Regions from separate parts of the Bacillus sp. SCT118 genome, predicted to be linked through region 3. Evidence: riboswitches for the same ligand, from Rfam matches in the RefSeq annotation. Region 3 holds a riboswitch; each other region holds the start of a gene.
The links. Region 3 has a riboswitch for thiamine pyrophosphate ahead of thiT (energy-coupled thiamine transporter ThiT). Riboswitches for the same ligand answer to the same signal wherever they lie in the genome.

Region 1 (4,205 bases), 2.0 Mb from region 3:
TCATGGTATTCAAGCGCTCTCTCCGGATCAAGAGATAGATTAAACTGATCCCGCCAACGGAATTCAAAACGGGCTTTCGATAACGCATCATCCCGGATTTGCGCCCCAGGATGCCCTTTTGCAAGGTCTGCAGCGTGCGCAGCAATCTTATATGTAATGACTCCTTCACGAACATCATCACGGTTTGGCAGCCCTAAATGCTCCTTCGGCGTTACATAACAAAGCATTGCTGTCCCGTACCAACCGATCATCGCCGCTCCGATCGCTGAAGTAATATGGTCATATCCCGGGGCAATATCCGTTGTCAGCGGCCCCAATGTGTAAAAAGGCGCTTCTTTACAAATGTCCATTTGTTTATCGACGTTCTCTTTGATTTTATGCATCGGAACATGTCCAGGCCCCTCAATCATCACCTGAACATCATGCTTCCAGGCAATTTGCGTCAGCTCTCCAAGCGTCTCTAATTCAGCAAACTGCGCTTCGTCATTGGCATCAGCAATTGATCCGGGACGCAAACCATCCCCAAGAGAGAAAGCAATATCATACGTTTTCATAATCTCACATATTTCTTCAAAATGTGTGTATAAAAAGCTTTCTTGATGATGAGCCAGACACCACTGCGCCATAATCGCTCCCCCGCGTGACACAATACCAGTTGTCCGTTTGGCAGTCAGCGGTACATACCTAAGCAAAACACCCGCGTGAATCGTAAAATAATCCACTCCCTGCTCTGCCTGCTCGATTAGCGTATCACGATAAATCTCCCACGTTAAATCCTCCGCTACGCCGTTTACTTTTTCAAGCGCCTGATAAATCGGAACAGTTCCCACAGGCACGGGGCAATTGCGGATAATCCATTCACGCGTCGTATGAATATCTTTTCCGGTAGAGAGATCCATCATTGTATCTGCTCCCCAGCGGATGGCCCACGTCATTTTTTCCACTTCTTCTTCAATGGATGACGTAACCGCTGAATTCCCGATATTTGCATTAATCTTCACATGAAAATTCCGGCCGATAATCATTGGCTCACTTTCAGGGTGATTAATGTTTGAAGGAATAATCGCCCGGCCGCTGGCTACCTCGTCTCTGACGAATTCAGGAGACACATGCTCACGAATGGCGATAAATTCCATCTCAGGTGTAATGATCCCCTTTTTTGCATAGTGCATTTGAGTAACATTTTGACCTGCCTTCGCCCTCAGCGGTTTCCGCTTTAATCCTGGGTAGCTTACGTTTGGATTTGCTTTTTTATAACCGTTATCTTCTGGTTTTATAGCCCGACCTTCATACTCTTCCACGTCACCGCGCTCTGTGATCCATTTTTGGCGGAGCGGCTTTAATCCTTCTTGAATATTAATGGTTACTCCAGGGTCCGTATACGGTCCGCTTGTATCATAGACACGCACAGGCGCGTTTTCCTCTTCGCCGAACGATCCCGTCGTCGGACTCAATAGGATCTCCCTCATCGGCACTTGGATGTCCGAAGAAGAACCCTCCACGTATACCTTCTTGCTACCTGAAAAACTTGACATAATGGAAATGTTGGCTTGCTGCACTGAATTGTTTTGCATTACTTTTCCTTCCCCTCTCTACGTTTGAAAGGACAAAATCAAGCCCATAACCAGCACAAAAAACCGGATTCATATAAATGAACCCGGTTACAGTCAGAAAGAAACATATTATTGCCCAGCACGACAATAACAAAAACTATTCCTCTACTTCCCCACGCTGGTACGAACCAGATCAGGTCCAAAGGGTTAAGAAGCTTACCTTCCCTCTCAGCCCGAAAGCGGGCACCCCCAGTAACTATTGATTTCGCCCTCATCTTAACATAAAACCAATCTGAAAAAAAGAGGAATATAGAAAATATTCAGCTAATTCATCCCAAATATTTGACCGGCAACGGGATTTCAGATACTTCATGTTCCCCCATTATCACCCGATATGCCTTTGCACCCGCTCTTGAACTCACGGTTTGAAACAGCTGATCATTTATGAAATGGAGAGCAGCCCCATCATCCGCTGCATAGCCACTGCATAAGAACTTGTTAGATATCAACTGGTGGTATGCCGGTCTCCGATCCTTTTCCCCGTCATAATGGGGACAAAAGCTCCCTTGCAAAAAACCTAAACTTTTCAAACCTGTCAGCGGTCCGGCTGAATCTGTCACCCCTTCTTCAAACCAGCAGATCGCACCGGCACTTAATCCAGCTAGGACCACACCGTTCTTCCATGCTTCCCTGAGAATATGGTCCAGCCCCCACTCTTTCCATAACACAAGTAAATTCCGCGTATTTCCCCCGCCAACATAAATCACGTCCATTTCCATAACAAAAGAAGCTAAATCTGTTGATGGCGGCTTAAACAAAGATAAATGAGACGGCACACAATCCAGTGTTTGAAATGCATGATAAAACCGCTGAATATAGTTTTGGGAATCTCCGCTCGCCGTCGGCAAAAAACAAATACGAGGCTGCTCTCGTTTTGATTGATTGAGGATATATTGATCGAGGGACAAATTATCCGGCTCCATCGAAAAACCCCCGCCCCCCATCGCAATAATCTGCTTCATCATCACACCCCCCAACAAATTTGTTGCTTATTATAGCATTTTGTATAGAAGCAAGAAACAAAGCCAAATACTTTCTTATCAGGAGCTGCTAAAAAAACAAAGGAGGTGGTTTCCCATTGAACAAAGTCTTTGCCCCAAAGATATTCTTGATTTGTTAACAACAATAAAAACCAGCATTAACAAATACACTGTCGCAATAACAGAAGCCGAAAATCCCCACATCAGAAGAGCGTTGCATGATCAATTAGATACAGCCATTCATCTCCAAGATGAACTGTCAGATTTTCTGTTAGAAAAGGGGTGGCTCGGGTGAGCAATTTCAAATCGATTCGCTTTTATCTTACAGCAAAGACCACCAAAAGAGACGGGATCTCAAAGATGAGATGCCGTCTCTTTTTTATTGCTCCACTCTTCTTAAAGCCTCGTTTACCGTTTCTTTTATAAACGCGTCTTCACCGCTTAATCGGTCTAAACTGAGATCGCCGTTTCTCAGCCTTTCGGAAATATTGTTTATATCTTCCTCTACTGTGATTTGCAGCTCACCAGCCAAAAACATTCTGTGTAATTCATCTGCAACCAAACTTTCTTTATTCACTTCCATCCACTCCTTTATTTTCAATATTATTCTTAGTCTGTCCCTAGGCCGAGACGAATAATAGGAAAAAAGTATGAATTAAACGAATCTTTTTTCCTCCTTCTTACGTATATCTGTTGAGAAAAAAGAAAAAGGGGAAGATCTAACATGTCATTTTTTAAAAAGCTTGCGGCAAGTGCCGGAATTGGAGCTGCAAAAGTAGATACAATTTTAGAAAAAGACGCATATTTTCCAGGAGAAGAAGTACGGGGAACGGTACATGTCAAAGGCGGAAAAATCGCTCAGGACATCCGTTATATCGATTTACAGCTTAGCACACGGTATGTCATTGTAAAAGACGATGAAGAGCACCGGAAATACGCTACAATTCATTCTTTCCGGGTCACTGGTTCATTTACCATTCAGCCTGGTGAAGAGCATCAATTTCCGTTCACATTCACTCTGCCTCTAGATACGCCGATCACTGTAGGGAAAGTAGAGGTTGCCGTGGTGACAGACCTTGACATTCAAGGCGGTATCGATAAATCCGATCATGACCGCATTTTCGTTGAAGCGCACCCTTGGATTGAAAATGTGCTTGAAGCAATCGAAAACCTGGGCTTCCGTCTTAACGAAGCAGACTGCGAACAAGCGCCCTACTTCCAGCGTCGTCTTCCGTTCGTTCAAGAATTCGAATTCGTTCCGACTTCCGGATATTATCGTCAGATGCTTGATGAATTAGAGCTCATTTTCCTTTTAGACGAAGACGGTTTGGAAATCATTTTCGAAGTCGACCGCAGAGCTAGAGGACTCCGAGGGTGGCTGGAAGAGATGTATAATGACGGAGAACAGCTTGTACGCGTCCGTTTCAGCCAATCAGAGCTTGAAGATACAGAAGAGCTAGAAGAGGTGCTAGAAGAGATCCTAGACCAATACGCTGAGTAAATAAAAAATAAAAACCCGTTTCTGTTAAGAAACGGGTTTTTCAGTATACCGGTGGTCGGGGTCGAACCGACACTCCAGAAGGAACACGATTTTGAGTCGTGCGCGTCTGCC
Region 2 (4,205 bases), 1.4 Mb from region 3:
ATAGACGGGCCAATAACAGCGTAAATATCTGAGGGATTTGAACCTTCCTTCTCAGTCCATTGCTTCACCATTTCTCTGCCAATCTGTTTGACGGTGCCTTTCCACCCGGCATGGGCGACTCCGACAAGCGACTTAACCGGATCATAAAAGAAAAGAGGCACACAATCAGCAAAGCATAATGCTAAAAATACATTTTTTTCATTTGTATAGAGCCCGTCCGTTGCTTTTAGAGCCGTGTGATACTCACGGGCGCCTTTTCCCCTATCCCTCTGCGTCACTTTCTGAACGCGATTATCATGTGTCTGATCAGCGAATACCCAAGACTGCAAATCAGTATTAAACATATCGGCAATATATTCACGATTTTTAACTACATCTGCATCTTTGTCATGAACGTGCAATCCTGTATTTAACGATTCAAAAGGCTTTTGGCTGACACCGCCGTTTTTTGTCGTAAATCCGGCAATGACCTCTTTGTTGTTTTGATTCGTTTGAGCCCAGTCTTGTATCATGAGTGTCGAGGGTGTGGTAAGACTGAATGGGTGATATGTATTCATGATGATCCAACCTTTCGACAAACATTTAAAAAAGCGGAATTTCCCACTTATTTTACCACATCTTACTGCATTCGTTGAGCGCCGATTTGCATATTTCTAAATGAAATGTGCCGGAAGAATCGAGACTTCCGGCATTTGCCAATCTGCGGCAGACAAGCAGGTTTATGCATGTGGTTCACTTAATCGGACTAAGATTACATCTTCCCCGATTTTTACTATATTTCGCCATGGAATGACCAATTCCTCTTCTTTTCCAAAAAATCCGAGAACTTTCCCATTTCCTCCGAGTATGATCGCCTGAATTTTTCCAGTAGTCACATTGATATCAATATCCCCAATACTCCCCAGCTTTTTTCCGTTTGAGACATTGACGACATCCTTTACCTGAAATTCTGAAATGCTGATCATTCCATCACGTCCTTTTTCCGTCCTTTTGTTCAAGTATATGAACGGGCAGGCTGAACCTTGTCAGCAAGAAGAAATTTTCATGTCATTGTTCTTTTTTCCGGCTGCACCAGCTGATGATAAAATCGAGTATAATTTTTGTATACTCTACTAGCTGCTCAATCGATACCTTCTCGTTCACGGAGTGTGCATTGTGCAGATCTCCAGGACCGTATATTACGCATGGAATACCGGCATCATACAGCCACCCGCCATCTGTAACTGATTGAGAAACGTCAATAATTGGACACTCCCGTTTCACTTTCTCATGAGAGGCAGTTAACGCTAAGACGCCTGGGTGGCCAGGGTCAACTTCCAATGCCGGAAAAATTTCTCCTCTGTCTTCTATCATGGATGAGCCTCCCCACTTGAATACAGGGCGGTTTTCCCTAAGCCAAATATCACTGTCACTCAGCCGATTGACGTAATCTTCTATTTCCGCTGCCACTTGGTCATGGGTTTCATTCGGATAAAAATGGACTGTGATCCACAGCCGGCATTCGTCCGCTATAAAAGCCGCATGTCTGCCGCCTTCTATAACTGCCGGGTTAATCGTATTTGTGCCTGGTTTAAAACCGGGATAACTTTTCATAATGGACCAGTGGCGCTCAAGTTCACCGAGCCCCGCAATGATTTTTGCCATTTTTTCAATTGCGCTTGCTCCGAATGTTCCTCCGCCTGCGTGAATCATATTCCGTCTCGTTCCATCATGAAATGTTTGACTGCTTTTGATTTCGATCCAGCCTGTAATGACACCACCTTGGCCTTGAATATGCATATCGCTCGTATCCGCGACAATTGCAAAATCAGCGTGGTAGCCCCTCTTGCAGCATTCAAGTGTGCCGGCTTCTCCAACTTCCTCCCCAATAACCGATTGCAGAATCAGATCACCGGGAAGCTCAATGCCGGCTTCACGAATTAATTTGACAGCAAACAGCACACAAGCCATTCCGCCCTTCATATCGGAAGCGCCTCGCCCGATTAAGAGACCGTTTTTTTCAATTGGATGAAACGGATTGTGCTCCCATTCTTCATCCTCTTTTACCTCTGCCACATCTACATGACCATTGATAATCAGGCTATAATAATCTGCTGAATCTGTTCCCTTTAGCTTCCCTACAACATTGGGCTCTCCAGGGTACACATCCCATTTGTCGATCGAGAATCCCAATTCATTTAAAAAACCCGCAATCCATGACTGAATGCCCTCTGTATTTCTTGCAGGCGGAGCGGGTGTTTGATAAGAAATCAGTGTTTTAGCAAGCTGAATAAGCTCCTCCTTTTGTTCTTCCACTTTTTTTTGCAAAGAGTCTATTTGTTGATCCAATGTAAATCCGCTCCTATTCTTTAAAATCAAAAAAGCCGTTTCAAATGTGATGAAACGGCTTAATAAAAACAAACGGAGTCCGATGTACTCCGCTTTTCACCGCTTCCCTCCGCTGGCATGATCCAGATCAGGTCAAAAGGGTTGAGACAAAGTCTCTCTCAGCTTCGCAAAGCACCCCTAGGATGAATCTATATATGTTTGTCAGGCATTCGTTATCGGCTCAGCTCTTGTTAAAAACGGCCGATCCTGATTCCATAATACATGGATTGGCGTATCAAAAAAAGCGGAAAGTACTTGATCAGTAAGCATTTCCTTTATTTCTCCGGATCCAAAGACCTCTCCCTGTTTTAATAAAAGGGCTTTATCAAAGACAGGCAAAATTTCTTCAGCATGATGAGTCACATAAAGGATAGATGGTGCATTTTCTTTGTTTGCAATGTATGTAATCGTATCTAACAACTTTTCCCGGGCAATAAAATCCAGCCCTGTGACTGGTTCATCCAGTATCAGCAACTCCGGATCGGCCATTAGTGCTCTAGCAATCAACGCTCTTTGTTTTTCCCCTTGAGAAAGGGTTTCATAGCGGCGATCGGCATATTCAATTGCTCCCAAGTCCTCTAACAAACCAATCGCTTTTTCCCTGGTTTCCTTACTTGGCGTTTCATATAACCCAATCGAAGCGTAAGCTCCGCTCAAAGCAATTTCAAAGGCTGAATCTGCCGGATACAATTTTTGCCGAAGAGCTGCTGAGACGAGGCCAATTTTACGTCTGAGCTTTTCCCCAAGCTCTGTTTTGCCAAATTCATGACCAAGCACCTGCATCTCGCCTGATGTTGGAAAATAATATGAGCAAAGCATATTTAACAGCGCTGTCTTCCCGGCGCCATTTAGGCCGTAAAGCACCCAATTTTCCTTTTCTTCCACCTTCCAATGAATATCTCTCAGTATCCATTTCCCATTCCGTTTTAGTGAGACATTGTCAAGCTGCAAAATCATCGTGGTCCTCCTCTTTATGGCCTTTTATAATTGTTTTAATTTTCATAAAACTTTGTACGAACTAGGATACCTTACTTTTTCCAAAACGTAAACCATCCGTAATCAATAGAAAAGCCTTTAAAACAACATCGTTTTAAAGGCTTTTCATTATTGATGAATATTTTTATTCATTTGTTTGATAGCCGCTTTTTCAAGTCTGGACACCTGCGCTTGAGAAATTCCGATTTCCTCGGCGACTTCCATTTGGGTTTTCCCTTGGAAGAACCGCTTTCTCAAAATCATTTTTTCCCTATCGTTCAGCCTTCTCATGCCCTCTTTTAAAGCCAGCTCTTCAATCCATTGTGAATCTGTATTGCGCTCATCACTGATTTGGTCCATCACATAGATCGGGTCTCCCCCGTCGTTATAGATCGGTTCAAATAGAGAAACCGGATCCTGGATGGCATCAAGCGCAAATACAATTTCCTCATGCGGTACTTCAAGAACTTTTGCGATGTCTTCTGCAGTCGGCTCCTTGCTTGTCTCACTGATTAACCGCTCTCTTACCTGAAGCGCCTTGTAAGCGATGTCCCGGAGTGATCTTGATACACGGATCGGGTTATTATCGCGTAAATACCTGCGGATCTCTCCGATAATCATAGGTACAGCGTATGTTGAAAACTTAACATTGTGGCTTAGGTCAAAATTATCAATGGATTTCATTAGTCCGATGCAGCCGACTTGAAATAAGTCATCAACATACTCCCCTCTGTTATTAAATCGTTGAATGACACTTAAGACAAGACGCAAGTTCCCGTTTACAAGCTTTTCTCTTGCTGAATCATCGCCTTCATCCTGCAGCTGCCTAAACAGCTTTCTCATCTCTTCATTCTTGAGTACTG
Region 3 (4,205 bases):
TGCCGATTATAATGATCATCGGAGTTGTATTCTTTTTATTAATTGCACTAATAGCTGTGTTTATTACGAAGTATCGTACAGCAGGGCCTGATGAAGCGTTAATTGTAACAGGGAGCTATCTGGGGAATAAAAATGTTCATGTCGATGAAGGCGGCAACCGTATTAAAATCGTCCGCGGCGGAGGAACCTTTGTCCTTCCCGTCTTCCAGCAGGCAGAGCCGCTAAGCTTATTATCAAGCAAACTCGATGTTTCGACACCTGAAGTCTATACAGAACAAGGAGTGCCAGTAATGGCCGATGGAACTGCGATTATTAAAATCGGCGGTTCTATAGGAGAAATCGCTACAGCGGCCGAACAATTTTTAGGGAAATCAAAAGACGACCGTGAGCAGGAAGCGCGGGAGGTTTTAGAAGGCCACCTTCGTTCCATTCTCGGCTCAATGACAGTAGAAGAAATCTATAAAAACAGAGAAAAATTCTCTCAAGAGGTGCAGCGTGTCGCTTCACAGGATCTCGCGAAAATGGGGCTTGTAATCGTCTCGTTTACCATTAAAGATGTTCGTGATAAAAACGGTTATCTTGAATCATTAGGGAAACCGAGAATTGCCCAAGTAAAACGCGATGCTGATATCGCAACAGCAGAGGCTGATAAAGAAACCCGAATTAAGCGGGCAGAAGCCGATAAAGACGCAAAAAAATCAGAACTTGAACGGGCGACGGAAATCGCTGAAGCTGAAAAACTCAATCAGCTCAAAATGGCTGAATTCCGCAGAGAACAAGATACGGCAAAAGCGAATGCCGACCAGGCATATGATTTAGAGACTGCCAGAGCGCGCCAGCAAGTCACAGAGCAGGAAATGCAGGTTAAAATTATCGAACGCCAAAAACAAATAGAACTAGAAGAAAAAGAAATTCTTCGCCGTGAACGTCAATACGACTCAGAGGTAAAGAAAAAAGCCGATGCAGACCGTTATTCTGTTGAGCAGTCCGCAGCAGCTGAGAAAGCCAAACAGCTCGCGGAAGCCGATGCCAAGAAGTACAGTATTGAAGCAATGGCAAAGGCTGAGGCGGAAAAAGTAAGAATTGACGGGCTAGCAAAAGCAGAAGCGGAAAAAGCGAAAGGAGAGACAGAGGCAGAGGTTATCCGCCTGAAAGGTCTTGCAGAAGCGGAAGCAAAAGAGAAAATTGCGGCTGCCTTTGAACAGTACGGGCAGGCGGCGATTTTCGATATGATTGTCAAAATGCTTCCGGAATACGCGAAACAAGCAGCGGCACCTCTTTCAAATATTGATAAAATCACCGTTGTCGATACAGGAGGAAGCGGTGAATCAAGCGGAGCAAACAAAGTAACCAGCTATGCGACGAACTTAATGTCAAGTCTGCAAGAAAGTTTAAAAGCATCCTCGGGAATTGATGTAAAAGAAATGCTTGAGAACTTTTCAGGAAAAGGAAACGTAAAACAAAGCATTAATGAATTAACCAATGAAATCAAAGAAGCCAAAACGATCCAAAAATCAGAGTAAGGAAAGGGCAGAACCGTATGGTAACTGTACGTGAAGCGAAGTTAGAGGATATAAAGGACATTGCAAAAGTGCATGTAGACAGCTGGAGGACAACATACCACGAAATTATCCCGATTGATTATTTAAACAGCCTGAACTATAAGGAATTTGAAGACAAATGGAAAAGTCGCTCGTTAAAGGGAGTATTTGTTGCTCAGGACGAAAAGGGTTCAGTATTCGGCTTTGCTTCATTTGGACCTATTCGCTCTGAACAAGAAGTCTATGACGGCGAGTTATACGCTATTTATCTTCTGGAAGAGCGCCAGCGATAAGGTGCAGGCAGGGCGCTCTTAGCAAAAGGAGCGGAGTTTTTGCTTCAACATGGTTTTTCAAGTATGTTTGTTTGGGTTATTGAGCAGAATCCCTCGATTATATTTTATCAGGCCTATTCTCCTGAAAGAGTAGCGGAGGACAACTTTGAAATTGACAGAGTAAGGCTGAAAGAAGTAGGTCTTGGCTGGCCGTATCTTTCAGCTTTAAAAACACTTCTTAACAGATAACGAACAATCCCCCAGCGGAATTCGCTGGGGGATTGTTATTTTTACGCTTTGTCACTTTTAAGCAAACGGGGTGCTGTCATAAATAATAAACATAGGACAATTGCACAAATAATGAATGAAGGAACCATGTAAGTCGCATTATAAGTTAAAGAATAAAGCCATACCGGTGTTCCTTTTGGAGCAAAGCTGCCGAAAAACACAGCTCCTGAAATGACATGCGCGGCATAGCGCAGCAAACTGCCGATAAAAACTGCGCTGACCACTGAAACAATCAATTTCCCTTTTGTTTTTGATACAGCGGCTTTACGGACAGAAGAAGCGAAACAGCCGCTTATGCCGATTGCTGCGAAAGCGACAATGTAATCTAACAATAGCTGTACAGGATGTTGAGCAAACAAGTTTCCGATTGCTATTTGTACTAGACCTGTCAACAAACCTGTAGTAAGACCTGCTTTGACACCCCAGCGAAACGAAATTAAAAAGATCGGAATCATCATGATGGAGACCGAGCCTCCTTGAGGCATGCTAAGAAACATTCCTGAGACAATGTCTAAAATAACGGCTGCCGCTGTCATAATGGCAATTTCAATAAGGCGAACCAGTTGCTTAGATTGATTCATATCTATCTCCTTCCATTGACAGACAACCAAAAGGACAACAAAAAAGCAGCACGCGGAAGGATGAGAAAAGTTCCACGCACTGCTTTACGATCTGCAATTCATTTGACTTTGCCACATCCCTACGCCAGCGTTAACTAACAGGTTCAAAGGGTCAGAACGAAACCGCTCACTCTCAGCTTTAATGCTCCCCTTGTGGTCATCAGTATTTAGTTCGTTTCTACTATACAAGAAAACGAAAAAAACAACAAGATCACATGACTGATGTATATGTTCTTTTAAGAAAGTTATATGATACACACGCTTTAGAAATCATGGCGAGGATTATAGTTTATTTGTTTTATAGATTTTTTAAAAAAACTATTGCAATAAATAAATACAGGTGTTATATTATTAAACGTCGCTGATGCACAGCGGACACAAACTAGATGCTTCAAAACAACTTGAAAAAAGTTGTTGACAAAAAAGAAGCTGAATGTTATATTGGTAAAGATGCTTCATTGAGAAGTGACGAAATGATCTTTGAAAACTAAACAAGACAAAACGTACCTGTTAATTCATTTTTATAAATCGCACAGCGATGTGCGTAGTCAGTCAAACTAGGGCCTGCACGACGCAGGTCACACAGGTGTCACCGCAGGATGCGGTGAACTTAACCTGTGATCCATTTATCGGAGAGTTTGATCCTGGCTCAGGACGAACGCTGGCGGCGTGCCTAATACATGCAAGTCGAGCGGACAGATGGGAGCTTGCTCCCTGATGTTAGCGGCGGACGGGTGAGTAACACGTGGGTAACCTGCCTGTAAGACTGGGATAACTCCGGGAAACCGGGGCTAATACCGGATGGTTGTTTGAACCGCATGGTTCAAACATAAAAGGTGGCTTCGGCTACCACTTACAGATGGACCCGCGGCGCATTAGCTAGTTGGTGAGGTAACGGCTCACCAAGGCGACGATGCGTAGCCGACCTGAGAGGGTGATCGGCCACACTGGGACTGAGACACGGCCCAGACTCCTACGGGAGGCAGCAGTAGGGAATCTTCCGCAATGGACGAAAGTCTGACGGAGCAACGCCGCGTGAGTGATGAAGGTTTTCGGATCGTAAAGCTCTGTTGTTAGGGAAGAACAAGTACCGTTCGAATAGGGCGGCACCTTGACGGTACCTAACCAGAAAGCCACGGCTAACTACGTGCCAGCAGCCGCGGTAATACGTAGGTGGCAAGCGTTGTCCGGAATTATTGGGCGTAAAGGGCTCGCAGGCGGTTTCTTAAGTCTGATGTGAAAGCCCCCGGCTCAACCGGGGAGGGTCATTGGAAACTGGGGAACTTGAGTGCAGAAGAGGAGAGTGGAATTCCACGTGTAGCGGTGAAATGCGTAGAGATGTGGAGGAACACCAGTGGCGAAGGCGACTCTCTGGTCTGTAACTGACGCTGAGGAGCGAAAGCGTGGGGAGCGAACAGGATTAGATACCCTGGTAGTCCACGCCGTAAACGATGAGTGCTAAGTGTTAGGGGGTTTCCGCCCCT
Region 4 (4,205 bases), 1.7 Mb from region 3:
TAAAAAACATTCCGCTCCACACCCCGCTGGCAACGACAACATGATTAGCCCATACGTCTCCACTAGGGGTCTTGATGGACAGGGCTTCACCGTCACGTTCGACATGCAGGACGGGCGTATGCTCAAAAATCTCCGCCCCAAGCATTTTTGCTGCTTTCACATATGCCTTGCAAACAAAATAAGGCTCCACATGCACATCATCCTGAATAAAAGATGCACCAAAGATGTCACCAGACGCATACGGCTCTTTTTCTAACACCTCTTCTTTTGAATACCAGCTGACAGAGTCCAAATCGTCCATCTGTCTCAGCTGCAGCACATCTTCTTCAGAAAATGCAAGCTTAAACATACCGCCGTTATGCTGCCTGATATCCACACCGGATATTGCATAAAGCTCTTCTCCAAGACCTTTGTACAGACGCTGGCTGTGCATGGCGAAATCAAAAAACGCGTCACGTTCCTCGCATTCGGCATGGGCGCCCAGCATTCCGGCAGCGGCACTTGTCGTTCTGCCGCCCATTGTTCCGCTTTCAAATAATGCGGTGCTTTTGTTTTCCTTTGCCAAATGATAAGCAATCGCGGAACCGATAATTCCGCCTCCAATCACCACTGCTTCATAATGCCTTTTCATAGCGCATCTCCTTTAGCTTGCGGGAATATCGTCTGGCTGCTTCCAAAGGCTCAGCGGAAGAGAAAATTCCTGACATAACAGCGATACCGTCTGCTCCTGCTTGTTTTACGTCTCTTAACCTGTCCGGCGTCATCCCCCCGATGGCTATAACAGGGATGGAAATCCGCTGTTTGATATCTGCCAGCAAAGACACCCCTCTGCCTTCAAGACCCTTTTTGCAATCCGTTTCAAACACATGGCCGAACAGCACGTAGTCCGCGTCTTCCTTTTCTGCTTGAACCGCTTCCTCCAGTGAATGCACCGACCTCCCGATATGAAGGTGTGGAAATCTGGCTCTGACCTGCTTCGGTGAAAAGCTGCCGCTTGGCAGCTGCACGCGGTGAATAGTAGAGAAAAGTGCAATATCCACGCGCCCGTTCATCACCAGTTTTCGTTTATCTATACCGCCTTCAAAAATAAGCTCGAGCAGTTTCAGAATATCCGCCGCCGATTTTGAGCGTTCCCGAATGTGAATAAAATCAACTTCATTCTGAATCGAAATGATGGTTCTCGCTAGCTCTTCTACCGGCTTGCAGTTATCCGTTATGGCGTGAAGCTCCACATTCCTCCACCTCTTTTATGCCGCGCTCCGACCAGCCTTCTTTTTGATAGGCCATTCCCCAAAATTGATATTCATAGAAGCTGGAGATGACAAAATTCTCTTTCATCTTGGCACGCACTTCCTCCGTGCTGTTTTCCGCCAGCTCATCAAAGCGGTTGATTTGCTCCTCAACCTGTTGTCTAAACCAGTCACCGCCGTACGTCCCAATCCACTTTTGATAAATCGGATGCCCAGGATCGCAATGCAGTAATTTCTCACCAACCTCGTAATAGAGCCAGTAGCATGGCAGCAAGGCCGCTAAGATTTCAGCGAAATTCCCACTCAAAACCGAACGGTACATATGGGATGTATAAGAGTACGCCGTAGGAGACGGCTTAAACGCCTTACGCTCTTCCTCGCTGATTTCCAACAGCTCGGCAAACTCGCGATGAAGCGCCATTTCCGCCTCATATGTACCTTGGGCATGGCTTGCCATCCTCCCCGTTGTAAAAAGGTCCTTCGCATAAGCTGCGCCAAATGACTGCACCTTTGCAAAATGCGTTAAGTAATAGGAATCCTGAAGTACGTAGTATTTAAAACGGTCAATCGGAAGCGTTCCGTCACCGATTCCTTGAACGAACGGATGGACAAAGCTCCCCTCCCACCATTCTGCGGCTGCGCTGCGGCATTCTTCTGAAAACTTCACAAATCATTCCCCCTCTGAAAATAAAAAAACCACTTTCCCGCAAGGAAAAGTGGTTTGGAATTGGCATAGTAAAATAACACAAATACCGCTCCACTTCCCTACGCAGGTCTGAACCTGTTCAAGTTATGAGGGTCTAAAAGTCACACTTTTATCTCAGCCCTTATGAAGGACACCCCTAGTGGTTAAACGAATACATATTGAATTGTTCTGCACCTCTATATTAACACGAATCCTTATTTGGTCAAGATTTATCCTTCCAATGTTTTCTTAAGATCCGTTACGTACCCCCGAGATCCGGTGACAATTAAGCGATCTCCCAGTTTCAGCCTAGTATCCCCATGAGGAACAATGCTGTCCACACCTCTGAAAATCCTGACAAAGATGACGTCACCTGTTAAAGGGAATTCCCGTAAAATCACACCGTCGTATTTACTGTTCTCCATATTAATTTGATACAGTGAAGACTCCTGGTTCGTGAGCAGCTTCATGACGCCAGGCGCTTCAATCAGTGCGCGAAGCAGCGTTTTTGTCGACAGCAGAATAGAAAAGATGCTGATTCCCTGCTCCTTCAGAGCTGCTTCATGCTCCGGTGATCCTACGCTTGCAATGACTCTTTCTGTGCCTTTTTCTTTTGCAAGTAATGCAATGTCTGCATTCATATCTTCATTTCCTGTCGCCACAACGAGGATATCCGTTTCAAAAATGCCGAGTGATTCAAGCGTCTCGTGTTCATAGTCAGAAATTGTTTCAACAGCAAACACTGATTCTGACAGCTTTTCCTCCGCATTCTCTTGGTAGACGTGTACAACACGCACGTCATACTCTTCCTCTGGCAATTCGAGTGTAACAGGCAAAGTCATTTGATTGGCGCCGATGAACGTAATCGTCTTTTTCTCCTCCGGCTGCTCTTCCCGTTTGTATAATTTTTTAAAACAGATCGGCGTAAAAATACTTGCAATGACGGCTACTAAAATTAGCGCTCCTGACATATTTGCACTGATCACGTGAAGCTGCTGGCCGATTGTTGCAGCAGCAATCACGAGCGAAAGCGTTGATGTCAGCAAGAAACCAGACGCGAAAATGGTTCGGTTATCATACCACTTCTTTAAGTACATGACAGGAATGATTTTGCTGACTAACAGCGCCAGCAGCAGGAGCGGAATCATGATTAAAATTGTTTTATCCTGGAAAAGAGTCCAAATATCAAGCTTCACACCGACCATCACAAAGAAAATCGGTATTAAGAACCCATAACCGAATGAGTCCAGCTGCTGAACAAGTTCTTTGTTTGGCGAAAGCAGGGAAACAAGAACCCCCGCTAAGAAAGCGCCGAGAATATTTTCCGCCCCAAGTGATTCAGACAGGGCAACGAGTACAATGATTAACGTAAAAATGGCACGCGTCCCGATCTGGATCGTCCCTTTTGACATGGATTGAACAAAAGAGCGATGTTTGAAGACCCGGCCGAAAAAGTAAAGCACCACTCCGGCCGCAAACAGAATCATCAGGAGCCACATGTTTCCGCTGTCCTCTCCGTATAAAGAAGAAAAAACAGCAAGAAGAATCATCGTGGCCAAATCAGCAATAACAGCAACAAGCAAAATAATCTGCCCGATATTTGAATTCATGATCCGTTCTTCTTTTAATGTTGGAACGACAACGCCTAACGATATCGTTGAAATAATCAGGGTCATTAAAAAAGCATTTTGGATAAATCCAGCCAAGACGAACCCATAGGACAAGAGCAATGATAAAATAAAAATGCCGACAAAAATAATAGATGCCGCAGCAAACGTATTCGGCGCTTCCTTGCCATTCGGCAGGAACTGCTTTTTCTTCCCTTTCTCAAACGATGAAAAATCAATTTCAAGCCCGCTTAAAAACATTAAAAAGATAAATCCGAGCATAGAAAGTGTCTGGAGCCAGGTGTCACCCTCCACAACTAAATTAAGGCCGCTTTTCCCAATAATCAGCCCCATAATGATTTCTGCAACAACAACCGGGATGCTGAGTTTAAACCGATGCAAAAGGATGGGTGTCAAAAATGCAACGATAAGTACAACAACTAAAGATGCGACAGATGTATGCGCCATAATAAGAACCTCCTTCTTTAGATCAGGGTTATGCCAGTTCTCACTCAAAGAACAAAACCTCATTTTTAAAAAACATAACGCGATTTTAACAAGGGTGATGATGAAAAATAAAGTAATATGGTCTTAATCCTGTTTAGAAAATGATTCTTCTATAATTTGCACATAAAAGCTTGTGATGACTCACAACACTTTGCT

Region 1: linked by a shared signal. The riboswitch ahead of thiC (phosphomethylpyrimidine synthase ThiC) and the one ahead of thiT (energy-coupled thiamine transporter ThiT) in region 3 are both predicted to bind thiamine pyrophosphate.
Region 2: linked by a shared signal. The riboswitch ahead of ylmB (N-formyl-4-amino-5-aminomethyl-2-methylpyrimidine deformylase) and the one ahead of thiT (energy-coupled thiamine transporter ThiT) in region 3 are both predicted to bind thiamine pyrophosphate.
Region 4: linked by a shared signal. The riboswitch ahead of tenA (thiaminase II) and the one ahead of thiT (energy-coupled thiamine transporter ThiT) in region 3 are both predicted to bind thiamine pyrophosphate.

Annotation. Positions count from the first base shown of each region.
Region 1 is NZ_CP191225.1:3,107,296-3,111,500, forward strand. It holds gene thiC (phosphomethylpyrimidine synthase ThiC) at 1-1,574, opposite strand, end outside; TPP riboswitch at 1,707-1,814, opposite strand; gene ACQVGT_RS15940 (Type 1 glutamine amidotransferase-like domain-containing protein) at 1,883-2,575, opposite strand; gene ACQVGT_RS15945 (spore coat protein) at 2,616-2,888, shown strand; gene ACQVGT_RS15950 (hypothetical protein) at 2,973-3,176, opposite strand; gene spo0M (sporulation control protein Spo0M) at 3,318-4,094, shown strand; tRNA gene ACQVGT_RS15960 (tRNA-Leu) at 4,141-4,205, opposite strand, start outside.
Region 2 is NZ_CP191225.1:2,459,949-2,464,153, forward strand. It holds gene pgeF (peptidoglycan editing factor PgeF) at 1-557, opposite strand, end outside; gene ACQVGT_RS12470 (YlmC/YmxH family sporulation protein) at 720-965, opposite strand; gene ylmB (N-formyl-4-amino-5-aminomethyl-2-methylpyrimidine deformylase) at 1,048-2,328, opposite strand; TPP riboswitch at 2,416-2,517, opposite strand; gene ACQVGT_RS12480 (ABC transporter ATP-binding protein) at 2,530-3,324, opposite strand; gene sigG (RNA polymerase sporulation sigma factor SigG) at 3,472-4,205, opposite strand, start outside.
Region 3 is NZ_CP191225.1:1,072,230-1,076,434, forward strand. It holds gene floT (flotillin lipid rafts scaffold protein FloT) at 1-1,523, shown strand, start outside; partial or broken gene ACQVGT_RS05365 (GNAT family N-acetyltransferase) at 1,541-2,062, shown strand; gene thiT (energy-coupled thiamine transporter ThiT) at 2,104-2,682, opposite strand; TPP riboswitch at 2,782-2,883, opposite strand; rRNA gene ACQVGT_RS05375 (16S ribosomal RNA) at 3,348-4,205, shown strand, end outside.
Region 4 is NZ_CP191225.1:2,820,729-2,824,933, forward strand. It holds gene thiO (glycine oxidase ThiO) at 1-631, opposite strand, end outside; gene tenI (thiazole tautomerase TenI) at 615-1,232, opposite strand; gene tenA (thiaminase II) at 1,207-1,917, opposite strand; TPP riboswitch at 1,996-2,104, opposite strand; gene ACQVGT_RS14450 (monovalent cation:proton antiporter family protein) at 2,166-4,010, opposite strand.